Regions from separate parts of the Metabacillus rhizosphaerae genome, predicted to be linked through region 3. Evidence: riboswitches for the same ligand, from Rfam matches in the RefSeq annotation. Region 3 holds a riboswitch; each other region holds the start of a gene.
What was found. A riboswitch is a leader RNA that binds a small molecule or an ion and turns the genes downstream of it on or off. The one in region 3 is predicted to bind thiamine pyrophosphate.
Positions count from the first base shown of each region.

Region 1: another riboswitch for thiamine pyrophosphate. It lies ahead of thiM (hydroxyethylthiazole kinase); the one in region 3 lies ahead of thiC (phosphomethylpyrimidine synthase ThiC).
Region 2: another riboswitch for thiamine pyrophosphate. It lies ahead of tenI (thiazole tautomerase TenI); the one in region 3 lies ahead of thiC (phosphomethylpyrimidine synthase ThiC).

Region 1 is NZ_CP147403.1:4,715,269-4,725,426, reverse strand. It holds gene hutI (imidazolonepropionase) at 1-120, shown strand, start outside; gene WCV66_RS22845 (agmatinase family protein) at 124-1,101, shown strand; gene WCV66_RS22840 (YjiH family protein) at 1,134-2,471, shown strand; gene WCV66_RS22835 (Glu/Leu/Phe/Val family dehydrogenase) at 2,656-3,885, shown strand; TPP riboswitch at 3,909-4,018, shown strand; gene thiM (hydroxyethylthiazole kinase) at 4,279-5,085, shown strand; gene thiE (thiamine phosphate synthase) at 5,106-5,765, shown strand; gene WCV66_RS22820 (APH(3') family aminoglycoside O-phosphotransferase) at 5,991-6,746, shown strand; gene WCV66_RS22815 (GNAT family N-acetyltransferase) at 6,811-7,491, shown strand; gene WCV66_RS22810 (cation diffusion facilitator family transporter) at 7,651-8,520, shown strand; gene WCV66_RS22805 (hypothetical protein) at 8,934-9,179, shown strand; gene WCV66_RS22800 (GNAT family N-acetyltransferase) at 9,416-9,916, shown strand; gene WCV66_RS22795 (hypothetical protein) at 10,062-10,158, shown strand, end outside.
Region 2 is NZ_CP147403.1:5,423,464-5,433,621, forward strand. It holds gene WCV66_RS25670 (EAL domain-containing protein) at 1-83, shown strand, start outside; gene fabI (enoyl-ACP reductase FabI) at 219-992, opposite strand; gene thiE (thiamine phosphate synthase) at 1,208-1,861, opposite strand; gene thiD (bifunctional hydroxymethylpyrimidine kinase/phosphomethylpyrimidine kinase) at 2,158-2,967, opposite strand; gene WCV66_RS25690 (thiazole biosynthesis adenylyltransferase ThiF) at 2,988-4,004, opposite strand; gene WCV66_RS25695 (thiazole synthase) at 4,004-4,771, opposite strand; gene thiS (sulfur carrier protein ThiS) at 4,776-4,979, opposite strand; gene thiO (glycine oxidase ThiO) at 4,985-6,103, opposite strand; gene tenI (thiazole tautomerase TenI) at 6,087-6,707, opposite strand; TPP riboswitch at 6,800-6,910, opposite strand; gene WCV66_RS25715 (monovalent cation:proton antiporter family protein) at 6,993-8,840, opposite strand; gene mgtE (magnesium transporter) at 8,940-10,158, opposite strand, start outside.
Region 3 is NZ_CP147403.1:4,473,037-4,483,194, forward strand. It holds gene WCV66_RS21680 (LacI family DNA-binding transcriptional regulator) at 1-521, opposite strand, end outside; gene WCV66_RS21685 (MarR family winged helix-turn-helix transcriptional regulator) at 718-1,176, opposite strand; gene WCV66_RS21690 (DNA polymerase beta superfamily protein) at 1,360-2,121, shown strand; gene fbpA (Fur-regulated basic protein FbpA) at 2,195-2,374, opposite strand; gene WCV66_RS21700 (hypothetical protein) at 2,546-2,803, shown strand; gene WCV66_RS21705 (MerR family transcriptional regulator) at 3,057-3,395, shown strand; gene WCV66_RS21710 (MOSC domain-containing protein) at 4,221-4,868, shown strand; TPP riboswitch at 5,163-5,278, shown strand; gene thiC (phosphomethylpyrimidine synthase ThiC) at 5,415-7,172, shown strand; gene WCV66_RS21720 (YmaF family protein) at 7,309-7,698, opposite strand; gene WCV66_RS21725 (processed acidic surface protein) at 8,051-9,013, shown strand; gene WCV66_RS21730 (class D sortase) at 9,006-9,620, shown strand; gene WCV66_RS21735 (thiamine pyrophosphate-binding protein) at 9,823-10,158, opposite strand, start outside.

The DNA.
Region 1 (10,158 bases), 240 kb from region 3:
GAAGTTGGAAAACAAGCAGATATCGTTTTGTGGAATGTGAAAAATTATCAGGAATTGCAATATTTATTCGGCGTAAACCATGTTAAAGCAGTATGGAAAAAAGGTGTAAAGGTGGTGTAGTCTGTGAGTGAACATTTTCTTCAAGTACCTGAATGGTCTTGGAACCATCCTGTTGAATATGAACCAACATATGTCCATCAATGGGTTAAATCGCTTCACAAAATGGAACAACCACCGGATTTAATTCTTTATGGAGCACCGATTTCCCGGTCCTCAATCAGTGTATCTGGAGCTTCTTTATACCCATCAGAATTTCGGAGAATGTGGAAAGGATTTGCCACATATAATCTGGACGAAAATGTTGATTTAAGCAAGTTTCAAGTAGCTGATGCAGGAGATGTAGCAATGCATACGACCGACATCCTTTTATCTCATCAACGCATTCAGAAAACAACTGCCTATCTTGCTACACACTATCCTACTACTCGAACATGTATGATTGGCGGCGATCACTCAACGACAGCTTGTGCTGTCCGTGGGATAAAAGAAGTTTTTGACGGAGAAAAAATTGGGATCTTACAGCTAGATACACATCTTGATGTGAGGGATCCAAAAGAATTAGGACCAGCAAATGGAACACCAATCCGTCAATTAATCGATGGCAATATCGTAAAGGGAGAAAATGTCATCAATATTGGATTGCATGGTTATTACAACGCAAAGCCTTTAATCAATTATGCAAATGAACATAGCATTCAAATGGTCACATTAAAGCAGGCTCGTAAGCTGGGTTTAATTGAAACGATTAAAGGGGCGCTTAAGCAGTTATCAGAAAAAGTTGATCGCATTTACGTGACAGTCGACATGGATGTTCTAGATATTTCTGTTGCACCTGGTGTTCCAGCATCCACTCCAGGTGGAATGTCGGCAATTGAACTTTTTGATAGTTTACTAGAAATCGGCAAGCATCCTTCGGTTCAACATATTGATTTTGTGTGCCTCGACCCGAGCAGAGATTCAGCAGTATCTGAAACAGTTAAGATTGGGGTATATGCATGGCTGCAATTTATTACGGGCTGCATAAACCAGATTAGAATATAAACATAATTCAGCATAGAGAGGAAGGAACTGGGATGGAGTTAAATCAACAGCCGAGACAGAAACCAACAGTTGAGAAAAAGTTGGGATCACCTCAAATGTGGAAATTTTTTGTCTATAGCTTTATTGGTGCTTTCATTTTCTTCGTACCAATCACAATTGATGAGAAAAGCTCAATTATGCTTGATCATATTGTCACATTTATTCAGTCGCACACTTCACCCTTTTTGCCGTATTATGCGTTACTTGTCATTGCAGCAGGTGCTATTTATCCGTTTTTGACTGGAATATGGAAAAGGTCAACTGTTAATCTTATTTTCTCAATTTTTAAGATGCTTGGTTTATTTGTTGGAATAATGCTTGTATTTAACTTTGGACCAGCTTGGCTTTTTGATCCTAACATGGGACCGTTTTTATTTGATAAACTTGTTGTTCCTGTAGGATTGCTCGTCCCAATTGGAGCTGTTTTCCTTGCGCTTTTAGTTGGATACGGTTTACTTGAATTTATCGGTGTGTTGACACAGACAGTTATGCGACCGATATGGAAGACTCCAGGTCGTTCTGCGATTGATGCAGTAGCTTCTTTTGTTGGTAGTTATTCGATTGGACTTCTTATTACCAATCGAATATATAAGGAAGGGAAATATAGTGCAAAAGAAGCTGCGATCATTGCAACAGGTTTCTCAACGGTTTCAGCTACATTTATGGTTATCGTCGCAAAAACACTAGGCTTAATGGGAATCTGGAATATGTATTTTTGGTTGACACTTATTGTCACTTTCACAGTAACTGCAATCACGGTACGAATATGGCCATTATCTAAAATGAAAGATGAGTACTATAAAGGATCAACTCCACAGCCGGAAATAAAGGTAAGCAGCAATCTCCTTGCAGCAGCTTGGAATGAGGCAAAGGAAACAGTCGCTAGTTCTCCTCGCTTACTAGATAATATTTGGATGAATATGAAAGATGGATTACAGATGGCTATGGCGATTCTTCCATCGATTTTATCGATTGGACTACTTGGATTGGTCCTTGCAGAATATACACCTGTTTTTGATTGGATTGGCTATATTTTCTATCCATTTACTGCTTTACTTCAATTACCAGAACCAATGCTTGTAGCAAAAGCAAGTGCCCTTAGTATTGCTGAAATGTTCTTGCCGGCTTTATTGGTAACTGAGTCTGTTCTTATCGTAAAATTTGTAATTGCTGTTGTTTCGGTTTCAGCGGTTATCTTTTTCTCAGCACTTGTACCATGTATTGTTTCGACAGAGATTCCTATTTCGATACCCAAGTTGATCATTATTTGGATTGAACGTGTAATTCTTACACTTATCATCGTAACACCACTTGCATTTATCTTGTTCTAGTAAGGGAAGAAAAGATTTAAGGGCTTCCTTTAAGGGATCGCCCCTTCCCTTTTATATAGGTTACAAAAATATTCAAGGATTTTCTCATTAAATTACATATACATAAGAGGTGTATTGCATGAAAGCGCCAGCCCCTGTAAATCGTCATCACACTGAAAAACCAGAGCATAAGCAAAGTGAATCCATGGATCTATTATGTTCAACACAATCAATCATAAAAGCTGCAGTAAAAAGGTTAGGGTATACCGAGGAGATGTATGAATTATTAAAAGAACCACTTAGAGTGATCACGGTGCGTATTCCAGTACGCATGGATGACGGTTCAATTAAAATTTTTACAGGTTACCGTTCTCAGCATAATGATTCAGTAGGCCCAACAAAAGGCGGTGTTCGTTTCCATCCAGAAGTCAATGAAGATGAGGTAAAAGCATTATCGATTTGGATGAGTCTAAAGTGTGGGATTACAAATCTTCCTTATGGCGGTGGGAAGGGTGGGATTATCTGTGACCCAAGGAATATGTCGTTTGGCGAACTTGAGAGATTAAGTCGTGGATATGTTCGTGCAATTAGCCAAATAGTTGGCCCGACTAAAGATATTCCGGCACCAGATGTATATACAAACTCGCAAATTATGGCATGGATGATGGATGAGTATAGTCGCCTTCGTGAATTTGATTCCCCAGGCTTTATTACAGGAAAGCCGCTTGTGTTAGGTGGTTCACAAGGTCGTGAGACAGCAACTGCTCGCGGTGTAACAATCTGCATTGAAGAGGCAGTCAAGAAAAAGGGAATTAGCTTACAAGGAGCACGCATTATTGTTCAAGGCTTTGGAAATGCAGGAAGCTTCTTGGCAAAATTCATGTATGATGCTGGAGCGAAAGTAATTGGTATTTCAGATGCAAATGGTGCTCTTTATGATTTAGATGGACTTGATATTCCTTATTTACTTGATCGTCGTGATAGTTTTGGGACAGTGACGAATTTGTTCTCTGATGTTATCACGAATCAGGAATTACTAGAAAAGGAATGTGACATTCTTGTCCCTGCTGCTATCTCTAATCAGATTACGGCACAAAATGCAGATCGTATAAAAGCAAAGATCGTAGTGGAAGCAGCAAATGGACCCACAACCTTAGAAGCAACAAAAATTTTAGATAGTAAAGAAGTTCTCCTTGTGCCTGATATCCTAGCAAGTGCGGGTGGTGTAACGGTCTCTTACTTTGAATGGGTTCAAAATAACCAAGGATATTATTGGTCAGAGGAAGAGGTTTCAAGGAAACTTCGAAAAGTAATGGTTGATTCATTTGCTGCTATATATTCTATGTCACAGTCGCATAAAGTTGATATGCGATTAGCAGCATATATGGTAGGGGTTCTCCATAGTATTTTCATAACCCTTGTTTTTTTCCTCTAGATTAAGTAAACTACCTGTAAATTCAATTTTTTTTCGGGGGCTGGTGGAAACCGGCTGAGATTGCAATTACGCCATTGCTGACCGTGATAACCTGTTGGATAATGCCAGCGTAGGGAATGTGATTGGGGAACTAAGAGCACTTTGCGAAGGTAGCGAAGTGCTTTTTTGATGTAATGATGGGGGCATAATGATGGGGACAGTCCCTGCAAAGCAAAGAGGGACAGTCCCCAAATAGTAAAAAGGACACTCCTCCATAACTTTCGAGAGAGTATTTTTAAGCAATAGAGACGCTTCGACTAACTAAGAGGGACAGTCCCCACCCAACTATTGGGGACTGTCCCCAAAAATGTCCCCCAAAAAAGTTATCCCCCAAAAAATAGAAAGGACAAAAAAATGATAAACAAACAAATCATAAGTACTTTAGAAAAAGTGAGAAAGCAAAATCCGCTTGTCCATAATATTACAAATGTTGTTGTAACTAATTTTACAGCAAATGGTCTATTGGCATTAGGTGCTTCACCCGTCATGGCATATGCGAAGGAAGAAGTGGCAGATATGGCAAAGATCGCGGGTGCATTAGTATTAAATATTGGCACGTTAACGCCTGATGAAATTGAGGCAATGTTAATAGCAGGAAAATCAGCGAATGAACATAACGTTCCAGTCATATTTGATCCTGTTGGTGCAGGGGCCACGCCTTATCGAACTGCAACAGCACGTCGAATTATAGAAGAATTATCGATTTCAACCATAAGAGGAAATGCAGCCGAGATTGCAAATGTAATTGGTATCGAATGGACTATTAAAGGTGTTGATGCTGGTGAAGGACATGGTAATACAGTAGAATTAGCACAAACAGCGGCAAAGCAGCTAAAAACGACGGTAATTATTACTGGGAAGGATGATGTGATGACAGATGGTAGCAAAACTTTTGTTGTTCACAACGGTCATCCAATTTTAACAAAAGTAACAGGAACAGGGTGTTTACTTAGTTCTGTAATTGGTGCGTTTTCAGCTATTGAAAAGGATCTGCTCCTTGCAGCAGTATCAGCGCTTGTTACATATGGAATTACTTCTGAGATAGCAGCAAATCTTACAGAAGAAAAGGGTCCAGGAAGCTTTCAAATTGAATTTCTAAATCAATTATCTAAAGTTTCCTCTGAAGATATCAGTAAATATGCTAGGGTTGATAAACTGTAGTTGGCAAGGAGAGGGTGTTTGTGACAAGAATTTCAACAAAGGACATGCGTGATTTACTGCGAGTATATTTTATTATGGGCAGTACTAATTGCCAATTGGACCCTAAACATGTGCTAGAGCAAGCAATCAAAGGTGGAATTTCGTTATTTCAGTTTAGAGAAAAAGGCAACGCTGCTTTTACAGATGAAGAAAAGTTTCACTTTGCTCAGGTATTACAAAGCATTTGCAAAAAACATATGATTCCATTCATAGTTAACGATGATGTGGAGTTAGCCTTAGCACTTAATGCAGATGGTGTTCATATCGGTCAAGATGATGAATCAGCAGAAGCAGTCAGACGAAAGATTGGGGACAAAATTCTTGGGGTTTCTACTCATAATCTGATAGAAGTTGAAAAAGCAATTGCCGAAGGAGCAGATTATGTAGGAATTGGTCCTATCTATTCCACGGAAACAAAAGTGGATGCGAAAGCTGCTCAAGGTACGAAGCTAATTCTAGAGGTTCGAAACAAGGGTATAAATGTTCCTATCGTTGGGATTGGTGGGATTACCTCAGAAAATGCAGCTCCTGTAATGAAAAGTGGGGGTAACGGTGTATCAGTCATTACAGCGATTAGTCTTTCAGCAGACCCAGCAAAAAGTGCTAGAGAACTGAAAGAATTAATTGACTCACTAGGTTAAATATTAATAAAACGAAGACAGCATAACTTTAATTAGTGATGCTGTTTTTTTATGGAGGAATATTGAGTATTGTAGTAGAAAGGTTTATACCATAAATTTATCATAGTTAAAAGTGACGAATTTAATAAAGACTCTGACAACTATCCTTAAATATTGAACTGTCTTTTATCGTTGCAACGTAAAATAGTATAGAGAAAGTAGTGAACAAAGATGATGCATCTTCCAATGACATTAACGAAATTAGTTAATGGCTACACATGGGAGCAGATAACGATCGGGCTCTCTGAATCGAAAACCTTCCTTTTGAAAACCAATAACCACAATCAATATTTAAAGATACAATCGATCAAGACAATTGAAAATCTACAAGATGAAAAGAATCGCTTAGAGTGGTTACAGGGGAAGCTCCCTGTACCAAAGGTTCTTCAATATGAAAAAGATGAAGAAAATGAATATCTATTACTTTCAGAAATAAAAGGAAAAGATGCCTCCAACCAATTCTATGAAAACAACTTACCGCAGTTAATGAAATTGTTGGCTATAGGTGTGAAAATGATGCATGGGATAAGCATCAAAGACTGCCCTTTTAATGAGAAATTAGAGAAAAAAATAGAAGAAGCGAGGCGGAGAGTTAAGAAGGGGCTTGTGGATGAAGAAGATTTTGATGAGAAAAGAAGTGGTAAAACAGCCAAGCAACTTTTTCAGGACCTTATCATAAAGAAACCTGTAAATGAGGAATTGGTCTTTACTCATGGCGACTATTGCCTTCCAAATATCATAATGGACAATGATAAAGTCAGTGGCTTTATTGATATGGGGCGAGCTGGAGTTGCTGATAGACATCAGGATTTGGCTTTGGCAATAAGAAGTATAAGGTATAATTTTGGCGAGGATATGGTTCCTTTTTTTCTAAATGAGTATGGTTTTGAAGTTGATGAGACAAAAATCGAATATTATCAACTTTTAGATGAGTTTTATTGACTAAGAGTAAATTTGGTTCCATTCAATCTATATCAGCATCTAGCTATAGGGGGTGTAAGGTAACATGTTTTCAGATCTAGAACTAATGGAAATTCAGGCCGAGGTTTTATTTCAATATGATATATCTGGACGTATGGAACAAATAAATGATCCTCTAAAAATGAATGCTCCCTTATTCTTTCTTGGACGAACAAAAGATGGAAATGTTACAAAATTTCATTCAGCTCTATCTAATACGAAAATAGACGAGATAAAAAAAGTTATTGCTAAAGATTCAACAAATGTTAAATTGTCTAAGCTAATTACTATATTCAAGAGCAGTACTCAACCTATAAGAAACTTATGGATTGGCCCTGCATATGTTTTTCCAGACAACTTCAATAGACCTTCTAGTGCTATAAGAATGACCAAGGAGAACAGACATTTACTTTTGGAAGGTTTCCCAACTATTTTTGAACAACTAGAGTGGAGACAACCATGCTTTGGCATAATAGAAGATGGGTTTGTTGTTTCAGTATGTTGTAGTGCGAGGAGAAGTTCATCAGCTGCAGAGGCAAGTGTGGAAACGATGGAAAAATATCGAGGTAGAGGCTATGGTGTTCAAACTGCAATAGCATGGGCAAATGCATTGCAAGAGGAGGGGATTATTCCTTTGTATAGCACATCCTGGGACAATTTTTCTTCACAGACAATTGCAGGGAAATTAAAACTATATTCATATGGGGTAGACTTCCATATAAGCTAGAGAACAAAATCTACGAGAGAGATAAAAATAGTTTGCCTGATGAAACTTTTTTGCACAAACATTACTAGTATAGAATAGTGAAACAAGATTGCTCTAGACCCACACGATTGTTACTTGTTATTATGTTCAAGTAATTGAAAAGTGGAGGCTCAAACATAAATGGAAGAACAAAAATATAACGATTTAAAATTGGGTGAACGAGGGGTAATGATTAGTATCATTGCTTACATTTGTTTATCCTCGTTGAAATTAATTGTCGGATACTCAGCAAATTCAGAAGCCCTAAAAGCCGATGGTTTAAATAATGCCACAGATATCATTGCCTCGGTAGCAGTTTTAATTGGACTTAAGGTATCACAAAAACCAGCTGATAAGGATCATCCTTATGGTCATTGGAAGGCAGAAACGGTTGCTTCAATGGTCGCATCGTTCATCATGATTGTCGTAGGAATTCAAGTATTGTATGGAGCAATTTTATCTGTTTTTGCGAACGAGCATGAAGCTCCGGATTTAATTTCTGCATGGACAGGGATTTTTTGTGCAATCGTTATGTTTTTGGTTTATCGATATAACAAAAATTTAAGTAGAAAGATCAATAGCCAAGGATTAATGGCTGCTGCAAAAGATAATCTTTCAGATGCGTTGGTTAGTATTGGAACAGTTATTGGGATAATTGGTTCACAATTCGCACTTCCCTGGCTAGACCCTTTAACGGCTGTAATCGTGGGATTACTTATTTGTAAAACAGCATTAGATATTTTTCGTGATGCCTCTCATCATTTAACGGATGGTTATGATACAGATAAGATTCAGTCATATAAAGATACCGTTCTTTCTCAATATGGTGTTAAGGGTGTAAAAGATATTAAGGCAAGGAACTATGGGAATAATTCTGTCGTTGACATTGTCATCCTTGTGAACTCAAATCTAGGGATTCGTGATGCACATGATATTTCAACAAAAGTAGAAGAAGTCCTAAAAACCAAACATGGTGTTTATGACGTACATGTCCATGTTGAGCCTAATTAATTGGATATTGAAACAAAACATGAAATTCTAAAAAATAGTGAGCTAGACTGGACCCTAGTGCGTCTACCGTTTGTAGTTGAAGGACCATAGACAGGATACATAAAGGAAAATACTAGAGACGTGCCAGGTACCAAAATAATGAATGCTGACATTGCGCATTTTCTCATCCAGCAAATTCATGATAACAAGTATCTGTTGAAAACCCCTTTTATTGCGAATTAAGGAAACAGTTTAAATGGCAAGGGTAAAGTAAAAACTTTAGAGTTTCTTTATGAGGAAAAGGTTTAAGGAAACAATTAATAGGGTTATGTAGTGTCAATTTAGATGTTGCCTTAGAATAGAAAATTGAATATGGAGCACGATAATTATGGGGCAATTCTGTACCCGATTATAATTATTGGAGGCTAATCCTTATGGATCAAAATCAGCAACAGAAATTCCAACAAGCGCAACAAGATGTTCAAAAGGCTCATCAACAGCTTCAAACGGAAAATCAACAATTACTACATGCTCAGCAGCAGGTCCAAACAGAAATTCATCAACTAAAACAAGCTCAACAAAAAGCTGAGCAAGAGCAACTCGACGTTCTAAATGCACAACAAAAACTCCAACAAGCACAAGCTACGGCAATGATCTATCAAAACAATCCACAACAATAAAATAAGAGCATACAAAATGAGCTACCATTATTCCATGTGGCTCATTTTTTTATTTTGAAACTTCTGTCCAAACTATTTTCCTTTTCCCTTTTATTTTTAACTGTTGTCATAACACCTACTATTATTACAATACCGTAACTTTACATATTTATAACACGCATTTACTATAAATTGGTAAAGGTGGGGAGAACAATACAATAATTAGTAAGTTTAAACTAAACGAAAGGAGCAAAAATATGGTACTGAAAATAGAAGAAATTAAAGTAATCGACAAAGAAATTGATGAGCTTTCTGAATTATTGAAGCTTGTAGTGGATGATGGTGCATCGATTGGTTTTTTACCACCAATGAAACTTAACAAGGCAATAAATTATTGGCGGACTGTATTAAAGCCGGATGTGATTTTATTTGTAGCAAGAATAAACAATCAATTGGCAGGTAGTGTTCAATTACATTTAGATACAAAGGAAAATGGAAGGCATCGAGCTGAAATTGGCAAACTTATGACCGATCCTCAGTTTAGACGAAATGGAATCGGTCGTTCACTAATGCAAATGGCTGAGGACAGAGCAAAACTTGAAAATAGAAGTTTAATTGTTTTGGACACAAGAGAAGGAGATCCATCTAATAATCTATATCAGTCACTTAATTATATTGAAGCTGGAAAAATTCCATACTATGCTAAATCGGCAAATGGGGAATTCCATACTACTGTTTTTTATTATAAAAAGATCTAAGCGTTAAAGCTATATTTCATTTTAAATAATAGATTGAAGGACACAATCAAAAATTTTGATAGTGTTCTTTTTTTTAGGCCCTGATAAGGCTAAGTGATGAACCACAACTCATCCAGATTCCATTCAGTACTTTTGTTGTGGCACCATGGGATACATCCACACAGGTGAAAAATTAGATGCAGTGAATGCGAAGAAAGTTCAGGAGTTCTCTATATATGTAAATGCGAAAGAACCAGGAACGA
Region 2 (10,158 bases), 950 kb from region 3:
GGATCGTAATTAAGCGTCAGCCCGCAAGAGAGCTTATGGATGAAAGTAAGATAAAACTTGCAAAGGTTGTTGAGGCATTTTAACAAACACATGATCCAGGTAGCAATTCAGCCATCAAAAATAATTGCGCTTTAATCAAAACATTCCTCTTCTTATATAAAACAAAAACCTAAGCCATAATGGATTAGGTTTTTGTTTTAACGTTAAATTAGATTCATTTATCCTAAAATATGATAGCCTGAATCAACATGTAAATTTTCGCCTGTCATACCTCTTGATAAATCACTAAATAAGAATAAAGCTGTATCGCCAACTTCTTCTGGCGTTGTTGTTCTACGTAATGGTGAACGTTCTTCAATTTCTTTTAGGATTGAATTGAAATCACTAATTCCTTTTGCTGAAAGTGTGCGAATTGGACCAGCAGAAATCGAGTTAACGCGAATTCCATCTTTACCAAGGTCACTAGCTAAATATCTTACACTTGCTTCTAATGAAGCTTTTGCTACACCCATTACGTTGTAGTTAGGTAGAACACGCTCTCCACCAAGGTATGTTAATGTAACTATGCTTCCGCCTTCAGTCATAAGACCTCTTGCTTCTTTTGCAACAGCTGTTAAAGAATAAGAACTAATATTTTGCGCTAGTAAGAAACCATCGCGAGTAGTATTTAAATATTCGCCTTGCAATTCTTCTTTGTGGGCAAATGCGATACAGTGTGCAACACCATGGATCACACCTACTTCTTCTTTAATTGCAGTAAAGCATGTTTTTACTTCTTCATCATTTGTTACATCACAAGGTAAAACAATTGAATCATTACGCTCTAACGATTCAGCTAAGTCACGTACTGATTTCTCTAAACGTTCCCCTGCATATGTAAAGATTAGTCTAGCACCAGCATTATGTAAAGAACGTGCAATCCCCCATGCGATGCTACGTTTGTTCGCTACTCCCATAACCACAATATTGCGTCCATTAAGTGATAAGCTCATGTACATCCTCCTAATATTAATACATGTTATTAGTACCTGGTTATAATTATAGCATTAAATTACTCGAAGTGCTAGGAATGAAAAGTAATGGCACCTATTATTAAATAAGACGATGATTTTGCAACTTTGAAGTAGAATTTTGCAACTTTTAAGTGGAATCTTGCAAATCTAAAGGATAATCTTGCAACTATTTGATGGAATTTTGCAACTTCCCACTAAAATCTTGCAAACTCACCTATTTTACGAAAAGCAGCAGCTGCTTGCTTTGGTGATTCTGCTTGACTAATACCACTTATAATAGCAATTCCATTTGCACCAGCCTTGTAAACATTCGTTGCATTATCTAATGTAATCCCACCAATTCCTACTATCGGTAAATCCCTAAATCCTGATGTTCTAATTTGTGTGATAAGTTCAGGTCCTACAACAGCATGTGCATCAGTTTTCGTTTTTGTTGAATACATTGGACCTACTCCGATATAGTTAGCCCCATCCCTCACAGCTAATTTAGCCTCTTCAACTGAATGTGTAGATATTCCTAACCACTTATCTTGTCCAATTTGCTTTCTCGTAAGTAGTGGATCACAGTCATCTTGCCCAATATGAACCCCGTCTGCCCCTAGCTCTATCGCAAGCTCAATATCATCATTCACTATAAAAGGAACTTTATACTCTTTACATAGCTTTCTTAAGCTGTTTCCTAAATAAATACACTCCTGGCCAACTAAACACCCTACACCCTTTTCTCTAAACTGAAAAAGCGTAACCCCGCCCTCTAATGCCTCATATAACGTTTTCTCAGGATCTAGATCACGGCAATTTGTTGAACCCATAACAAAGTATACCTTTAATGCCTCCACAATGTTCATATCGATTAACTCCTTTTTAAATAGGCTCTTTTAAATTTGACTGTTGTTGCAGCGAGAGGCGTTCGCTTTCTGCGAGCGGTCTGGGAGCGTCCGCTGCGTCTTGCGATTGTATGATCTCCCTTTTGACTGGCATTTCAATGCAGAAGTCTCACTCATCCACATTATGCAAAAAGCAACAATCAGCTTTTTACATAGCCTTTAAATAAGAAAAACTGGCTCTAGTACGCATAAACTTTACACAAACTGACAAAAACAAGTCCAATTTGTGTAGAAAACGCAAAAGCCAGTCTTTTTCATTACCTATAAACGTTCCTTTTATTATATGCCCAATGATTCGTTGGACCATGACCACTACCAAATCCTAATTGATCCTCTATTGCGGATTGAATAAAGGCCTTTGCTGTTTGGATCGCGTCAAGTACGTTGTTTCCCTTGCTGATTTCAGCAGTGATTGCAGCAGCAAATGTACATCCTGTTCCATGTGTGTGCTTCGTCTCTTTTCGTTCTCCCTCAAAAAGGTGAAATGTATGACCATCATATAGGAGATCAGTAACCACATCATTTGTTGAATCATGACCACCTTTTACCATGACATTCTTTGCGCCAAGATCAACTAATCTTTTAGCCGCATCTTTTCTGTGATCCAGCGTGCGAATCTCCATTCCTGTTAACACCTCAGCTTCAGGAATATTAGGAGTAATCACTTTTGCTAAAGGTAATAAACTTGTAATTAATGCCTCGTCCGCTTCTTCTTGTAAAAGCGATTGTCCACCTTTTGCTACCATTACTGGATCGACAATTATATTTTCCCAGCCGTAATGAACGATTTGCTGTGATACTAGACGAATCATGTCAGCGTTAAAAAGCATTCCTGTTTTTATAGCATGTGGTGATAAATCCTCTGCCACCGAATCAATTTGCGTTTTTAATGCCTCTAAAGTCAGCGGGTATACACCTTGAACACCTAGTGTATTTTGAGCAGTAACAGCAGTAATAGCAGTCATTCCAAAAACACCTAGCTCTTGAAATGTTTTTAAATCAGCTTGAATCCCTGCTCCTCCACCAGAATCAGAGCCTGCAATTGTCAATGCACGAGATACAGTCATCTTAATTTCCTCCTTGCAACTTAACCGATGTAGCGATGATAGATCGTTTTGGCCTCGGCAATATCCTTTGTCCCATGGATAAGTGCGCGTCCATCCTTAAAAAGGACAACTCGATGCTCTCCAAATGTAAACGACATTAAAAATGGATTTTCTAAAAATGCATCTGCTATTGGTTTAATACGTTCAGAAATATTCTCAAATGAGATCTGCTTTCCATTTGTTGGCCTAATCTGAACAGTATCTCTTCCACATAAAACCGCAGCTTTCGTTTCTTTCTCAGCTGTTAAATATGGGTATACTGGATTTGTCCCACAAGTAGGACATGCATCATTTTTTAAACGATCCATATTAATCGAAGAATATTGATTTTTCCAAAGGTCAAATGATACTAGCTTACTGCGAAGATTTTCTTCATCTCCGACAAGTAGCTTTAACACCTCTGCAGTTTGATGTGACGTAACCATGCTAACAATAGGTGAGATGACACCAACAGTATCACAAGTCATCCCATCAAATGGGATATGCTTTAATAAACAATGAAGACACGGTGTTTTCTTCGGGATCACGGTAAAGGATAGACCATAGCTCCCAACACATCCACCGTAAATCCACGGGATGTCATGTTTTAATGAAACATCATTGATCAATAGCCTTGTTTCGAAATTATCAGTTGAATCAACGATGACATCGACTCCATCCAGCCACCCTTCAATGTTAGCGGAGGTTACATCTTCAACAAATGCTTGAACTTCAACCTCTGAATTGATTTCATGTAGATGGTTTTTAGTAGCAATCGCCTTCGGAATACGATTGCTTGCATCTTTTTCAACGTATAGCTGTTGTCTTTGTAAATTGCTCCACTCCACATAATCACGGTCAATAATCGTTAATTTTCCGATCCCAGCTCGTGCAATCATCTCAGCATTAGCCGTGCCAAGCGCACCTGCACCAACAATTAGCACATGCTTATTCTTAATCTTTTCTTGACCACTTTCTCCAATTGGAGCAAATAATTGTTGTCTTGAGTAGCGTTCCATTAAGTTGTCATCATTCCTTCTGTTGGACTACTAGCTGTTGCATATTCCTTTTTAGGAATTCTACCAGCTTCAAAGCCAAGTCTGCCGGCTTCAATTGCAAGCTTCATCGCAACCGCCATTTTTATTGGGTCCTGTGCAGCAGAAACAGCTGTATTTAATAAAACTCCATCTGCACCTAGCTCCATAGCTAATGATGCATCAGAAGGTGAACCAATACCAGCATCCACGATAACAGGGACCTTTGATTGTTCAATAATAAATTGAAGATTCAACGGATTGAGTATTCCTTGACCAGATCCAATTGGTGAAGCACCAGGCATAATCGCGTGTACACCTAATTCCTCTAATTTTCTTGCCAACACAACATCATCTGATGTGTAAGGTAATACGATAAACCCTTCATCTAATAACATTTCACTTGCTTTTAATGTTTCTACTGGATCAGGAAGTAATGAACGCCAGCAGCCAATTACCTCTACTTTTATCATGTCACATAAGCCTGATGCTTTTGCAAGTCTAGCAATTCTTACTGCTTCTTCAGCTGTTTTAGCCCCAGCAGTATTAGGTAGTAAAGTATACTTTGAAACATCAAGCTGTTCTAAAAAGTTTGGTTGTGATTCTTCAAAAATATTCATTCGACGAACAGCAAAGGTTAAGATTTCAGACTCAGATTGTGCTACAGCTTCCTTTTGAACCTCAAATGATGGATATTTACCTGTACCTAATAATAATCTTGATTGGAATGTTTTATCAGCAATTTTTAACATGTTATCATCCTCCTCCTACAAAATGAACAAGTTCAACTTCATCACCGTTCTGTATATCAGTTGATTCATATTGGTCTTTTAAAATAATTTCTCGATTATGCTCGACAATGACAAGTCGATCCTCTAGCTTATAAAAAGCTAATAGCTGTTGAATCGTCTGAATGTCACCACTTAATTCTACGATTTCACCATTCAATTTAATGCTCATCTTTTTCACCTCATTGTTTGCACTTGAAGTCTATTAACTGAAAATGCCTTCACATAGTCTTCATTTTGTTTCCTATTTAAAATAAGATCTCTAATCATCAACCCTGTTTTCGGTGCTAATAGGATACCATTTCGATAATGGCCAGTTGCAAAATAAATATTTTCACCTTCAGGATGTTGACCAATGTAAGGTTTTCCATCAATTGTTTGTGGCCTTAAGCCTGCCCATGTATCAATAAGTTGTGCTGAAGAAATGCTAGGTATAATCGGTGTTACTTTTTCTATGAGTGATTGGATTCCAGCAATTGTTGGCACTGTACTCCAATCATCCTCAACCATCGTCGCACCAATGACAAATCTCCCATCACCTTTTGGTACAATATAGCAATGATCATAAAAAATTGTTTTCTCCAAGCCTATATCATTGCTTTTAATAGACAGACATTCCCCTTTTACAGGAGTTATTCCAGCATCTAAACCTAATTTCTTAAAGAAATGTCCACTCCAAACTCCATTTGCGATGACAATGTTTTTACATACAAAATCAGTGACCGGAGTAGATAGAGTGTACTCATTCGTTACTGTTTTCTTTATTTCATGTACTGGTGTATTCTCTAAAATCGTTGCTCCTAGTAATCTAGCAGACTTTGAAAATGCTGCACAAACATGGTATGGTGACACATGTCCGTCCTCTGGTATGTAAAGTGCACCTTTAATTGTTGCTGATAGAGTGGGTTCACTCTCTAGTACTACCTCTTTTGAGTGCCATTCCACTGATTCATGATACTTCACAACATCTTTTAAAGCAGAAGCCTCAGCATCTGTCATCGCTAGCTTATACATCCCTTTATCTACAAACTGAATATTAATCTGTGATATTTGTGAAAGTTCATCACGTAATACATGGTAGTGTTGTTGACTCTCTTTAGCAAATTGAAAAAATGCATCATTATTTTCTAACTCAGAATTTGCACCAAGCATACCAGCTGCAGCACTTGTCGCACCATTCCCTATCTTATTACTTTCTAAAATAAGGACAGATACGCCTTCTTTTGCTAATTGATAGGCGATCGATTGACCAATGATACCACCACCAATGATTCCTACCTCAAACTGTGTTTTCACGGTTTCTCACCTCTACTAAACTCAATCTTAATTCTTGTAATGCATTCTTTGGATTGTCACTTGCTATTACATAGGACATAACCGCTATGCCACTTAAATTCATCCCTGATAGCTTTGGTATGTTATTAGGAATAATTCCACCTATTGCAATAACAGGAATTCTTACACTTTGACATATTTCAGCTACTTGTTGTACCCCTCGAGGAGCTAGGTTTGGTTTTGAATTTGTTGGAAAAATATGCCCAAATAATAGATAATCCGCACCTGCTTTTTCACATTCAATTGCTTCTTGCAGAGAATGCACAGATCGACCGATCCTTAAATCAGGGTTCATTCGTCTTACCTTTTCGATAGGAAAGCTATGTCCTGGTAAGTGAACATTAGGAATTTCGTGCAAAAGTGCTACATCAAGTCGATCATTAATAACTAGCTTACTCTTTGGTACTCCGTTATTTAGTAAGATCGAGACAATCTCCAGTATTTCCGATACTGATTTCGTTTTTTCACGTATATGGATATAATCTACTTTATCGTGAATCATTACTATTCGTTTTGTTAATTCACAAACTGTCTGTTTCCCGTCAGATATGACATGAATCTCCAACTTTTTCACCTTAATTCATTTTCTTATGCAATTCCTTAAAATATAAAAAAACCACTTTCCGGGTAAGAAAGTGGTTTACATACATAGTTGTTTTATGCCGTAATCCACTTCCCTACGCTGGTACAAACCAGATCAGGTTATAAGGGTTTAAAAAGAAACACTTTCATCTCAGCCCCTTTATTGGGGATCCCCTAGCGGTCTTATTATTGACTTATATCTATCATACCAAATGTTTTTTAACTTTCAAGGAAAACTTCTTAAACATTCAGATAATACATTTGAAAATCAGATAAGCTCAAGCTCTCGTTTTAATTCCTTCACATACTCTCTTGAGCCTGTAACAATTAGACGATCACCAAGCTTTAAATCAGTATCCCCGTGAGGAACAATCGAATCCTTTCCTCTAAAGATTCGAACGAAAATGATATCTCCTGTGAACGGGAAGTTACGTAACAAGATATTATCATATTTTGCATTGTTTAAGTTTATTTGATAAAGCATTGTTTCTTGGTTTGTAATAATCCGCATTACACTTGGTGCTTCAATAAGCGCTCGTAACATTGTTTTTGTAGATAGCAATGTAGAGAAAACATCAATACCATGTTCCTTCATTTTTCCATCTAATTCAGGTGAAGCCACACTGGCAATGATACGATTCACTTGTTCATCTTTTGCAAACAGAGCGATTTCAGCATTTCTTTCTTCATCACCTGTTGCAACGACTATCAGATCAACCTCAAACGCATTTTGTTCCTTTAACGTCTCAACCTGAAAATCTTTTAATTCTTTTATTTCAAATAATGATTCAGAAATTTGTTTATCAAGTTTATCTTGCTGAATATGATAAATCGTTGTTTCATATAAATCTGGGTTTAGCTCTCTTGTTACAGGTAATGACATTTGATTCGCACCGATAAAAGCAACTTTAATTTTTGGATTTTCATTTTTGTGCACTGGAAAGAGCTTTTTAAAGAATATCGGTGTGACTATACTCGTGATAACGGCAACTAATATGAGAGCACCTGACATCTCAGAAGTAATAATCTCCATTCTTTCCCCAATTGTTGCTGCAGCAATCACTAATGAAAGTGTTGAGGTTAATAGAAAACCTGATGCAAGAGTTGTTTTCATATCATACCAGCGTTTTAAGTAAAGCACTGGAACAATCTTCGAAATTAGCAGGGCAATAATAAGTAAAGGAATTAATAAAAAGATCTTCGGATCCTTAAATAATGCCCAGATGTCTAAGTCTACTCCAACCATTACAAAAAATATTGGAATTAAAAATCCATAACCAAAGGAATCAAGCTTTTGAACCATTTCCTTATTTGGAGATAAAAGTGAAACTAATACACCTGCTAAGAAAGCTCCTAGGATATTTTCAGCACCAATTGTTTCAGAGATAGCTACTAACACAATAATAAGTGTGAATACAGCTCTCGTGCCAATTTGAATTGTTCCTTTTGACATCGTTTCAATAAATGAACGATTCTTGAAGGATTTCCCTAAGAAATATAGTAAAACACCCGCTCCAAACAGAATTAACAATAACCACGTGTTACTGTCTCCTCCACCATAAACTGACGCAAAGACAGCAAGTAAAACCATCGTTACTAAATCGGCAATAACAGCTATTAGAAGGATAATTTGCCCGATATTTGATTTCATAATTTGGGCGTCCTTTAAGGTCGGTACAACAACTCCTAGTGAAATCGTCGAAATAATCAGCGTCATTAAGAAGGCATTATCCATTAAGCCGATCAAGACAAAGAAATAGGAAAGCAGTAATGATAAAACAAAAATCCCTGCAAAAATGACACTCGATACTAAAAATGTATTTGGAGCATTTTTTCCTGAAGGAAGCTTTTCCTTCTTCTTACCTCCAGCGAATGCTGAAAAGTCAATTTCAAGACCACTTAAAAACATTAAGAAAATAAAACCAAGCATTGACAGTGTTTCAAGCCACATATCCTCTGATACGGCATTGAAGCCACTTTTACCAATTATTAATCCGACAATGATTTCAGCAACAACAACTGGCATAAAGTTCATTTTTAAGCGGTGTAACAAAATAGGTGTTAGAAATGCCGCAAGGATAACTATTACTAATGAAGTTACGGATGCACCATGCATCATATCCCTCCCTTATCTATTTGATATCGTTCACCAAAAGTGTTTCTTTATTAAAACAAAGTAAAAGCTTCATGTAAAATGTTAACTCTTCTATAACCACTAAATTAAATATTGCATAAACAAAGTAGCCATGCCAAAGTAAATTAAAATACTAATGATATCATTAATTGTTGTAATAAAAGGACCTGACGCCACCGCTGGATCTACCTTTAATCTGTGCATGATGAGCGGGATAAAGGCCCCTGCAATCGTCGCAACTGTTAAAGTAGCTAGAATTGAAATCCCCACTAAAATTCCTAAAAAGATATCCCCTTGCCAAACAAAAACGACGAGTGTAACAACAATTCCACATATCGTTCCTGTTATCAGACCTGTTCCAGCTTCTCTTAAAACCATTTTAAATGTACTTTGCTCTTCAGCATCTCCAACTGCTATTCTTCTTACCGCAACAGCTAGAGCTTGTGTACCAGTATTTCCTGCCATCCCTGCTATTAATGGAATAAAAACAGCTAAAATGGCTACCTTATCTAAAGTCTCTTCAAATCTGCCAATAAGACTAGCAGTAAACATACCTAAAAACAGAAGGATAATTAGCCAAGGAAGTCTTTTTTTTGCTGCTGAAAATGGACCACGATCATTTGAATCAACATCTGAAATAGCTGCTAGCTTTGAGTAATCATCACTGGCTTCTTCATCGATTACGTCAACAATATCATCTACTGTAATAATTCCAAGTAAGTGACCTCTAAAGTCTATAACAGGAAGTGCTAAGAAGTTATAATCCTTCATTTTTCGGGCTACCTCTTCTTGGTCTTCTGCAACACTAACGGTATAAACACGTTCATTCATTACCTCAGATATCATTGTATCTGGTTCATTAATGATTAAATCCCTAAGAGAAATGACCCCTGCTAGTTTTTTATCCTCATCAATGACATAAATGTAATAAATGGTCTCTGCATTAGGTGCCTCATTTTTCAAGATCTGCATGGCAGAGTGTAATGTCTGATTTGCATGAATGGAAATATACTCCGTCGTCATAATACTTCCTGCAGTATATTCCTCATAATGGAGAAGCTCGCGGATTTCTTCAGCAGCTTCATCATCCATAATCGTTAAATAGCTTGCAACTTGATCCTTGTCTAGCTCATTTAATACATCTACAGCATCATCAGCATACATTTGTCCAAGCATATTTGCTGCAAATGTAGGATCCATCTCAGACAAAAACATTTCATACTGGTCATCATCATCTTCAATATTTTCAAAAACAGCCGCCATTTCCTCTGGAGACAGATATTTATAAACAGTATTACGG
Region 3 (10,158 bases):
TTTATTAAAAATTGTGTAGCTGTATAGGCTGCATGTCTGTCATTAACCTTTACATACGGAACGGGATGCGCATAAGTTTCTGTTGATAATAGGACCATCGGGACATTCATTTTCTTAATATATTGATAATATTCTTCTAGTAATGGTGCACTAGTGAAAATAATGCCATCAATACGTTTTTCATTTAACAACTGGAGGTACTTCATTGTTTTCTCACCATTTGATTCTGTATGGCAAACAATGACACTTGACCCTGCATCATGTGTAGCTTTTTCTATTCCACTTAACAGGTCTGTTACTAACGTACTTGATAACTTTGGAAACAGCACCCCAATTGTATGTGTCCGTTTATTGATTAAGCCTCTTGCTACAGCATTTGGCTCATAGCCCAATTCCTCAATAGCTTCGAGGACTTTCTTTTTCGTTTTTTCTGAATAACCAGTTTGGTTATTAATAATTCTTGATACCGTTGCAATAGATACATTTGCTAGCTTTGCAACATCCTTAATAGTAAAAGTCATGAGTTACCTACTTTCTAACTTAGGAAAACGTTTACGTTGATATATTATCATTCAAAGAAAACCTTTTCAACACTTTTTTTTCATTTTGTGGACTATTTCTCAAACTTTCGTCCTACCCGTCACATTATTACAACGAAAAAAAGAGTGACCCAATATGAGTCACCTAATAAAAATTTTAATCTTTTCTAATGCTATTCTATCTAAATAGCAAATGCTGACTATGTACGCCTGCTTTTTTTAATAGCGCTTTCAATTCTTCCTGCTCTTCTGCAGAGAGACCAGAAAATGCACGGGCTATGCGAATAGCATGTATTGGATATATTTCATCCAAGTATTTCTGTCCTTTATCTGTTAATTTCGCATAAACAGAGCGTTTATCCTTAGGATCTTGCTCCCGGTAAATAAATTCATTCTTTTCAAGCTTATCAATGACATACGTTACATTTCCACTAACTAATAATAATCTCGACCCAATCTGCTGTAACTTTTGTGGTCCCCTTGTAAAAAGCAATTCCAATACAGCGAATTCCGTTGGGTTAAATCCGTGTTCCTTGCTATCACGAATTGAATGCTCTGAAACACTTTTGAAAGCCCTTGCAAAAATTCGAAACAAATCTAATGCACTCTGTAACTCTTCTTCCGTGTATGATCTCATCCCATCGCCCTCTTATATTCAAAATTAACCATAAATAAGCTTTTCCTTCATTAAAAACATAAAAATTATATAGTGGAATCTTAATTTTACTATGATTTTAATAATATTTGAAGGTTTTTACCAATAATAACTTGAAAATAAATAAATACTATAAAGTATTGTTCTAGTATTTGGAGGTTTTACATGGAGATTGCCATTAAGGAGTTGTTAAATACGCTTGAAAAGCAAGAAAATATTACGATTCTTTTTGCTTGTGAATCAGGTAGTCGTGCTTGGGGCACCGATTCTGCTAGTAGTGATTATGATGTGCGTTTTATCTATATCCAAGAGGTAGATTGGTACTTACAACTATTTGAAGGTCGTGATGTAATCGAAATTTCACCAAATGATAAAGTAGAGATGGTTGGTTGGGATCTAAAAAAAGCACTAAAACTTTTGCAAAAGTCAAATCCAACATTACTTGAATGGATCCATTCACCAATTATCTATTTATACGAATCAGCCTTCACAGCTAAACTTAAAACACTATCACAATTAGCTTTTTCGTCAATACCAACCATTCATCATTATTTAAATATGGCGAGGAAAAATTATCAATCTTTACCAAAGGAAAAGAGAACTACAACAAAAAGATATTTAAATATTTTAAGACCATTACTGTCATGTTTATGGATTTTAGACAATCAAGAAATGCCAAAAAATGATATTACTTTACTCTCTCACCAGTATATGAATGATCCAAAACTAGATCAACAAATTGACCTATTACTACAATCAAAACAAAATGGTCAAGAATATTTTGAGTCTATGCATCTAAATAAATATTTTGAAGAAACATTCTCGGTTATTGAAGAAAGGATTAAAAATGTCCAAAAAGTTAACCTGATGCCAATAAACACATTAAATGATTTTTTTTTAGAGATTGTAAAAAAAGGTAACTCTTAAATCAAATATTAAGAAGCACCATAAATAAACACTGTAAGTGTTAACCTCTTCTTAATGTCACTTTCAACAATACTTACATCGTCCGATTTCTTTTTACTTGTGGATCATTATGATAAAAATAATTGTACTCATTCTTTAATTCAGTAAGGGTCATCTTCCTCAGGACTTGTGTATTGTATACTCCAATGGCGAGTAATTTTTGAGAATAATAATTTCTTTGTTCCTCAAGTGCATTTTGAAGCATTTTACTCATGACGCTCATCTCCATATAATAATTTTGCTACTTTTAACTTACCTTAAAATTGTTATAGGACGATTAACATAATGTTAAGATTTTCTTTAGAGTTATTAAATTTGTATAAATTTGTTTAAAGTGTAGAAATCATGTCGAGAATAGTTTCAACTTATGAAGGAGTTGAAACTATTGACTTTACGAGTAGTAGCCAAAGAGGATTACGAAAATAAAACGAAGGTTTTTTATTTAAATTCTGCGGAACCTAAGTCCCAACAGTTATACATGGCAATAATCAATGGGTCAGAAATTGTTACTTTAACAATTTACAACGTAAAATCAAACCAATTCGAAGAAGTTACTGCACTTTTCCAGCCTTCTTTTTTAAATAACCTTTCCCAGCAACTTTTAAACCAGCTTATATATTACAATCAAGCAAAAGCATTATAGTTCATTAACGCACAAACACATTTTTTTCTCCTTTCTCCATCTTCCTTCTTACTAAAAACAAAACCTAAGCAAGGGATGATTACTTTCTTTATTGAAATTTATCCCTTTATAAGTTAAATTTTCACTGTGACGAAACCTTACATGCTTTTCACACGATATATTTCTTTGTTAGATTTTCTAACAATATAAATGTCATATCTTACATCAAAGGTTATACTTGTAAAAAGAAGTATCTCTTACGAGGGGTGGAGGAATGAATCAGCAAGACCGCTCATACAAGGATAAGAAGGTAATCTCGATTGGGACAGTAAGTGAATTAACCGGATTAACCTTAAGACAAATTCGATATTACGAAGAAAGAAAATTAATTGCTCCATATCGGAATGATAGAGGCACAAGAAAATATTCATTCAATGATATTGAGACATTAATGGACATTGCAGATAAACGAGAGGACGGTGTTCAAACAACTGAGATATTAAAAGAAATGAGATTAAAAGAAAAACAACGTGAAAGTGAAGCTGAAGTTAAGAAAAAAATGCTTCAAGGTCAGTTAAATGCACAATTTAGATATGGTCGTGGTAGAAATTAAGCTCAAGACGCACTGCAGCATCCCAAATATTTTGCTGCAGTGTTGACTTCTATCTCTTATTTTTTTTTTTCACTCCCTATTAATCTTCTATAAAGACAACCCTCTTTAATCTTATTTGTAGTACTAATTAACCTGGGAAAGTCACCTCAATATTTTTAATAGGCTCTTTTCTAAAAGATTGTTGTTTTTGAACAAAACTGATTAGGTTGATTGGAACGGATATGCGAGACTCCTGTGGGAGTAGCGGGACAGATGAGACCCCGCAGGCGCTTCGCGGTGAGGACGCTCATCGCCCGCCCCACGGAAAGCGAGCATCCTCTCGCTGCAATCAACCAACCCAATACTATTTTAAAAGCAACAAAGTTTGCGAAAACAACCTTTTAAAAAGAACACTCCCCTTCTATATTTTTTCATGTTCGGAAATCCTATTAACACTAAATATAAACGAATCTTTTACCACTATTCCAATTTATAATATTTCTTTATTGATTTTAAAAAAATCAGAAAAAATATACACCAAACACTTTACAATAGGATAAAATATCCGATAATAGAATTACTAGGACTTTTCCACCTAGTAAAGCTAAGTGCGAGGTGGTCATTATGATTTCGATTGATTCTGTAATCGAAGAATACCGAAAAAAAAATGTTAATTACCGCAAAAGAAAATGGGATAGACTCGCATCTAACATTAATTGCAAGCCAAAACCTAGACTTACAAAAAAAAGATTAAATAATTTTTTATTACATCAATAAGTAACTTATTGATGTATTTTTTTGTAAAATCAAATTAATAACACCACAATTATAAGGATGTGAACTAGGATGACATCACAAATTATTTGGCTAAGCAAAGGAACACCAAAAACTTTATCACATAAAGGCATCGAATACCGTTCTGGAATTTCTAAAGATCCGGTTGAAAGTTTAGAGGTAACTTTTGAACGTATTACCGGTGATGATGTTGAAAACCATAAATTTCATGGTGGATCTGAAAGAGTCATATGTGTATATCCATATGAACACTACGCATTTTGGAAAAAAACATATGGTACAACATTACCAAAAGCAGCTTTTGGTGAAAATCTGACTTTAACAAATATGCAGGAAACCGAAGTTTGTATTGGTGATATTTTTCAGATTGGAGATGCTGTTTTACAGATCTCACAAGGTAGATTTCCATGCTCAACGATTAATAAACATACAAACATCAATACATTGTTAAATAAGATAGTTGAAAAAGGCTACACCGGATATTTCTTTCGTGTATTAAAAGAAGGAATCATAACATCTCATTCGGATATCAAAATTCTTGAAAAACATACTAAACAGATCTCCATTGCAACCATTCACAATACATATTTTCATAATAAAAAAGATCTTTCGCAAATCGAATACATACTTTCACTTGATGAACTATCTTCTGAATGGAAAAATCGGATGATAAAGCTTTATGATCAATTGAAAGCTTAAAAAAGCGCAAGTCCCTTGATCAGCCTCGGGCCAATAAGACGCAATGAATAGAAGACGTTCTTTGTCTTCAATTCATTTGTGGCTTATACCCAATAGGGTCTAGTCGCTGGAGCCAGACACCAAAACTAAGTACAAAATTTTATACTTTTCTTAGCTGGAATTAATTAAAAAGCTTCCTTCTTCATTTAGAAGAGTCTACTAGTCTAATAGGATCAATATCATCCTTTTTCAAAATATTACGTTGACTAGTCACTTATTTATGATATAGTTAAAAATGATTTTAATAGTATTACCATTTTCTACTAGGGGAGTCCAATAGCCTGGACTGAGAGAGGAACGCGATTGAAGTTCTTTGACCCTTCGAACCTGATCTGGATGATACCAGCGTAGGGAAGTAGTAAGAGTTGATAAGGGGCTACTAGCGTATCTTTCTCCTTACAATTATTACTTACACCGATCGGGTTCTGAATTTCAGAACCCGTTTTTTATTTGCCTTCTGCTGTTTCTGAAAGAATTCATGTTCATTCACTTTTAAGGAGGAGAATCATGAAAATTAATATCAAACAGCCATTTCCAGGAAGTAAAAAGGTTTTTGTACAAGGAAGTACACCAGACATTCAAGTACCAGTAAGAGAAATTTTTCAAGGAACAACACAAAATACATATGGTGAAGAAGCTAATCCACCTGTTCAAGTGTATGATACGAGTGGTCCTTATACAGATGCAACTGCTGAAATCGATATTCGAAAAGGTTTGCCACGGATTAAAGAGAAATGGATTCTGGATCGTAATGATGTTGAACGATATGAGGGACGCATGGTAACGCCTCAAGATAATGGCTATAAAACAGCTAGTAAGCAATCAAATTTAGAACTATTTCCATCACATAACATAATGCCGTTAGTAGCAAAAAAAGGAAAAAGCGTCACACAGCTACACTATGCTCGCAAAGGCATTATCACTCCTGAAATGGAGTTCATTGCAATAAGAGAGCAAATGGAACCTGAATTTGTTCGCCAAGAAGTAGCTGCAGGACGTGCAATTATTCCTTCTAATATCAATCATCCAGAAAGTGAGCCGATGATTATTGGCAAGAATTTTCACGTGAAGATCAACGCAAATATTGGAAATTCTGCTGTTTCTTCATCTATTGAAGAAGAAGTGGAAAAAATGACGTGGGCAACACGTTGGGGTGCTGATAATATTATGGACCTATCGACTGGTAAAGATATTCATACAACTAGAGAGTGGATTATCCGTAACTCCCCTGTTCCAGTGGGGACTGTCCCTATTTACCAAGCATTAGAGAAAGTAAACGGTATAGCTGAAGATTTAACGTGGGAAGTATATCGGGACACGCTCATTGAACAGGCTGAACAAGGTGTTGATTATTTTACAATTCATGCTGGTGTCCTCCTTAGATACATTCCCTTAACAGCAAAACGTACAACTGGAATTGTTTCAAGAGGTGGCTCTATTTTGGCCCAATGGTGTTTAGCCCATCACCAAGAAAATTTCCTATATACTCATTTTCATGAGATTTGCGAAATTTTAACAAAGTATGATATTTCAGTTTCACTTGGTGACGGCTTAAGACCTGGTTCAATTGCAGATGCAAACGATGAGGCACAATTTGCTGAGCTCGAAACATTAGGTGAATTAACTGAGATTGCATGGAAGTATGATGTCCAAGTTATGATTGAAGGACCTGGACACGTCCCAATGCATTTAATTAAAGAAAACGTAGAAAAACAGCAGGAAATCTGTAAAGAGGCTCCGTTTTATACATTAGGGCCATTAACAACTGATATTGCCCCAGGATATGACCATATTACATCAGCCATCGGTGCAGCGATGATCGGCTGGTTTGGAACAGCGATGCTTTGCTATGTAACCCCAAAAGAACATCTTGGCTTACCAAACAAAGAAGATGTTCGCGAAGGGGTCATCGCTTATAAAATTGCTGCACATGCTGCAGACCTGGCCAAAGGGCATCCTGGTGCACAAAATCGTGATGACGCCCTGTCAAAAGCACGCTTTGAATTCAGATGGCATGACCAATTTAATCTTTCATTAGATCCTGAAAGAGCACTGGAATATCATGATGAAACATTACCGGCTGAAGGAGCTAAAACAGCCCACTTCTGTTCAATGTGTGGACCTAAGTTCTGTTCAATGAGAATCTCACAAGATATTAGACAAATGGCAAATGAAGGCACACTATCCGAACAAGAAATTCTCACTAAAGGAATGGATGAAAAATCCAAGGAATTTATCGAGGGTGGATCTGCTATTTATCGATAATCCAGAAATCCGAAAAGAGGGCTTACTACTGCCCTCTTTTCTAATAAATTTTCAAGCACATTTCTCTATCAATTACCATTGTGAAATTTCTGTGACCTGAGGCAAATAATATAGAAAATCATCTAACCTAATGAGGTTAAAAATAAGGATCTTCTCCGACAATATCCAGTGTTTTCCCTTTAAACCAATGATCGTGCTTAGGCCGATTCGGATCACCATATTTTACTCCGCCGAATTTTACCTCAAGTGGTTCATCGTAATTATAGTACGTTCTCATTTCAAATTCATGATAATGACTACCATCTGCTAAAGGGATCGCAGGACCTGTTTTCCCATAAAAACGATGATAATGCTTGTTTTCAAAGGAGGTAACCCCACGATACATATGAATATGTCGATCAAAGCTATTACCATTTACTGATCTTGTATAGCCTTCAATTGTATGATAATGGGCTTTGGTATCAGTTGTTTTTGCAAAAAAGCGATGGGCATGGTGAGGCTTTTTTGCGCCAATTATAAAACTCATAAACATCCCCCAAATAACCTTTTAAATCTTTTTATGTGAGATGAAAGTAATTGGAAAGTTGTCTTACATCCCTATCTTTCATGTCAATGACATAAGTATCTATGTCAAATACAATATAACTCTATTTTTCATCAAACTATTCTAACACTTTTCCTTATGTCTCAAAATAAAACCAAACATGTCTTTTTTCTTTTTTAGACTCATTAGTAACTTACTTATTTATTAATTATCTTCCGCTAAACTTACTTTCCTCCTCCTATTTCATACTATTATTTTCTATTACCAGTAGAATAATAAAAAAAAAATCACAAATAATACCAGCATAAACCAACAATTCGGAGGAACGTGAAGCATGAAAAAAGGATTAATCTTAAGCTTTTTATTCATATTTATTGTCCAACAAACAGCTTTTGCAGCACTGCCACAAGATCAAGTAGATCAAATACTATCAGAATTAGGATGGACTAATCATGATCTAACTGAATATCTTGATTATTACGAGCTATCTATTGATGACTTTGAAACAATTGAAGATCTAAAAAGCATGCTCGGAACACCTATAACTGATGAAAATTTAGCAGATTTATTAATTCAACATGAAATTACAAGGTCTGAGCTAGATATTTTATTAGCAGAGTTTGATGAATCCGTAGAAGATTATTTATTTATTGAAGACCTCGATATTGCTCTTATTTTTTATTTAGGCCATGACGAAGAGATGGCAGAACTAGAGGAATTCATGGCTTTAATTGGCTTAACAGATGCAGAAGTAGATTCCTTGTTTACTCACTTTATGGAACTTGACGAGACATTACTTGAACAACAAATGGAAGACATTATTACTAGATTAAATCCTTTTCTTATGCTCGAAAACACAACTGAGCTTACAGTAGTACAACAAGATGAACTGGTCGCTGTGTTAAAAGATATGATGACTATTTTACAGCTTGAACCTCGCTTTTTTTTAGTCGATAAAAATGGGGTAGAGACAGCTGCATCCTTTAAGGAATTAATGGGAATGGAAGAATTATATGGGAATGAGTTATTGATCCAGTTTTATAGCACATACGGTGAATTACTATTAGATATGCAGCTATCAGAGGAAATGCTTAGTTCGGAATTCCTTATTCAATCTGGTATAGAATTTGCACAGGTTGGTGATTTAGCAGGCGAACTCACTTCTTTATTCCATAATCGTTTACCAGATACCGCTTCATCATTATGGGTAAATATGATAGTAGGTTTGGTAATAGTTGGATTTGGCTTAATTGGCTATCTTTATTCAAAGAGACTACAACAGGAACTAAATGATTAAGCGTACTTTACCTACCCTTTCCATTGTTCTAATTTTAATTGGTTTAAGTGTATTTAGTTATCATGCATACTGGACTTGGGTTGGCCTAGATACAGATGAAAACATAGATGAACAAATAGTCATTACAAAACAAAAAAATAGTGCACACTTGCTACCTGTCGTTACTTCTACACCTCAGAATGGTGAAAAACTAGGTTCTCTATCGATCCCTAAGCTAAAGCAAAGCTTTCCGATCTTTCATGGAGATAGTGAGACGATTTTAAAAAAGGGAATTGGTCACATTAGAGGTACGGCTTTACCTGGGGAAGCAAGCAACTCTGTTCTTGCAGGTCATCGAGATACCTTTTTTCGGTATCTCGAACAATTGGTAGTAGGTGATAAGCTTATTGTCGAGAGGTCTAATACATATTACATGTATAAGATTAAAAAAATTCGAATTGTTGAAAAGGATGATAGTACTGTCATTGTACCTAAACCAAGACACACATTAACTTTAATAACTTGCTATCCCTTTACCTTTATAGGTCCAGCACCACAGAGATATATCATTGAAGCTGAACTCCTTTTGAAACCAAAGATGGAATTAAGAAAAGCGCAAGCGCCTTGATCAGCCTCGGGCAATAAGACGCAAATGAATAGAAGACGTTCTTTGTCTTCAATTCATTTGTGACTTAGACCCAAGAGGGGCTAGGCGCTGTAGCTAGACACCAAAAAATTTATACTTTCTTAACTGTTGAAATAAAAAATGCTGACATGAGTGTGGTAAATCACATTCATGTCAGCATTTTCTATTAGGTAAGATTAATCAATTATTTCCCAAATGAAGAAAGAAATTTCACACGATCTCCCATCGGTGGAGTGTTGTGGTCAACTAATTCAACCTCTAAAACAACCGGTCCATTTTCTAATCGAAGAAAATGGATTAGTTCAAGAGTTATATCGTCTAATCGCTGAACACGAGCACTTCGAACCCCTAAGGAATCTGCCATTGCAGAGATACTAACCGGTTGCTGTTCAAATCGGGAATGTGAACGTTGATATTGTAAGTTATGACCATGGTAAACCATTCCTAAACGCGCATTGTTCATAACAACAAATACGATTGGAAGCTGGTATTCCTTTGCCGTCAAAATTTCCATTCCGTG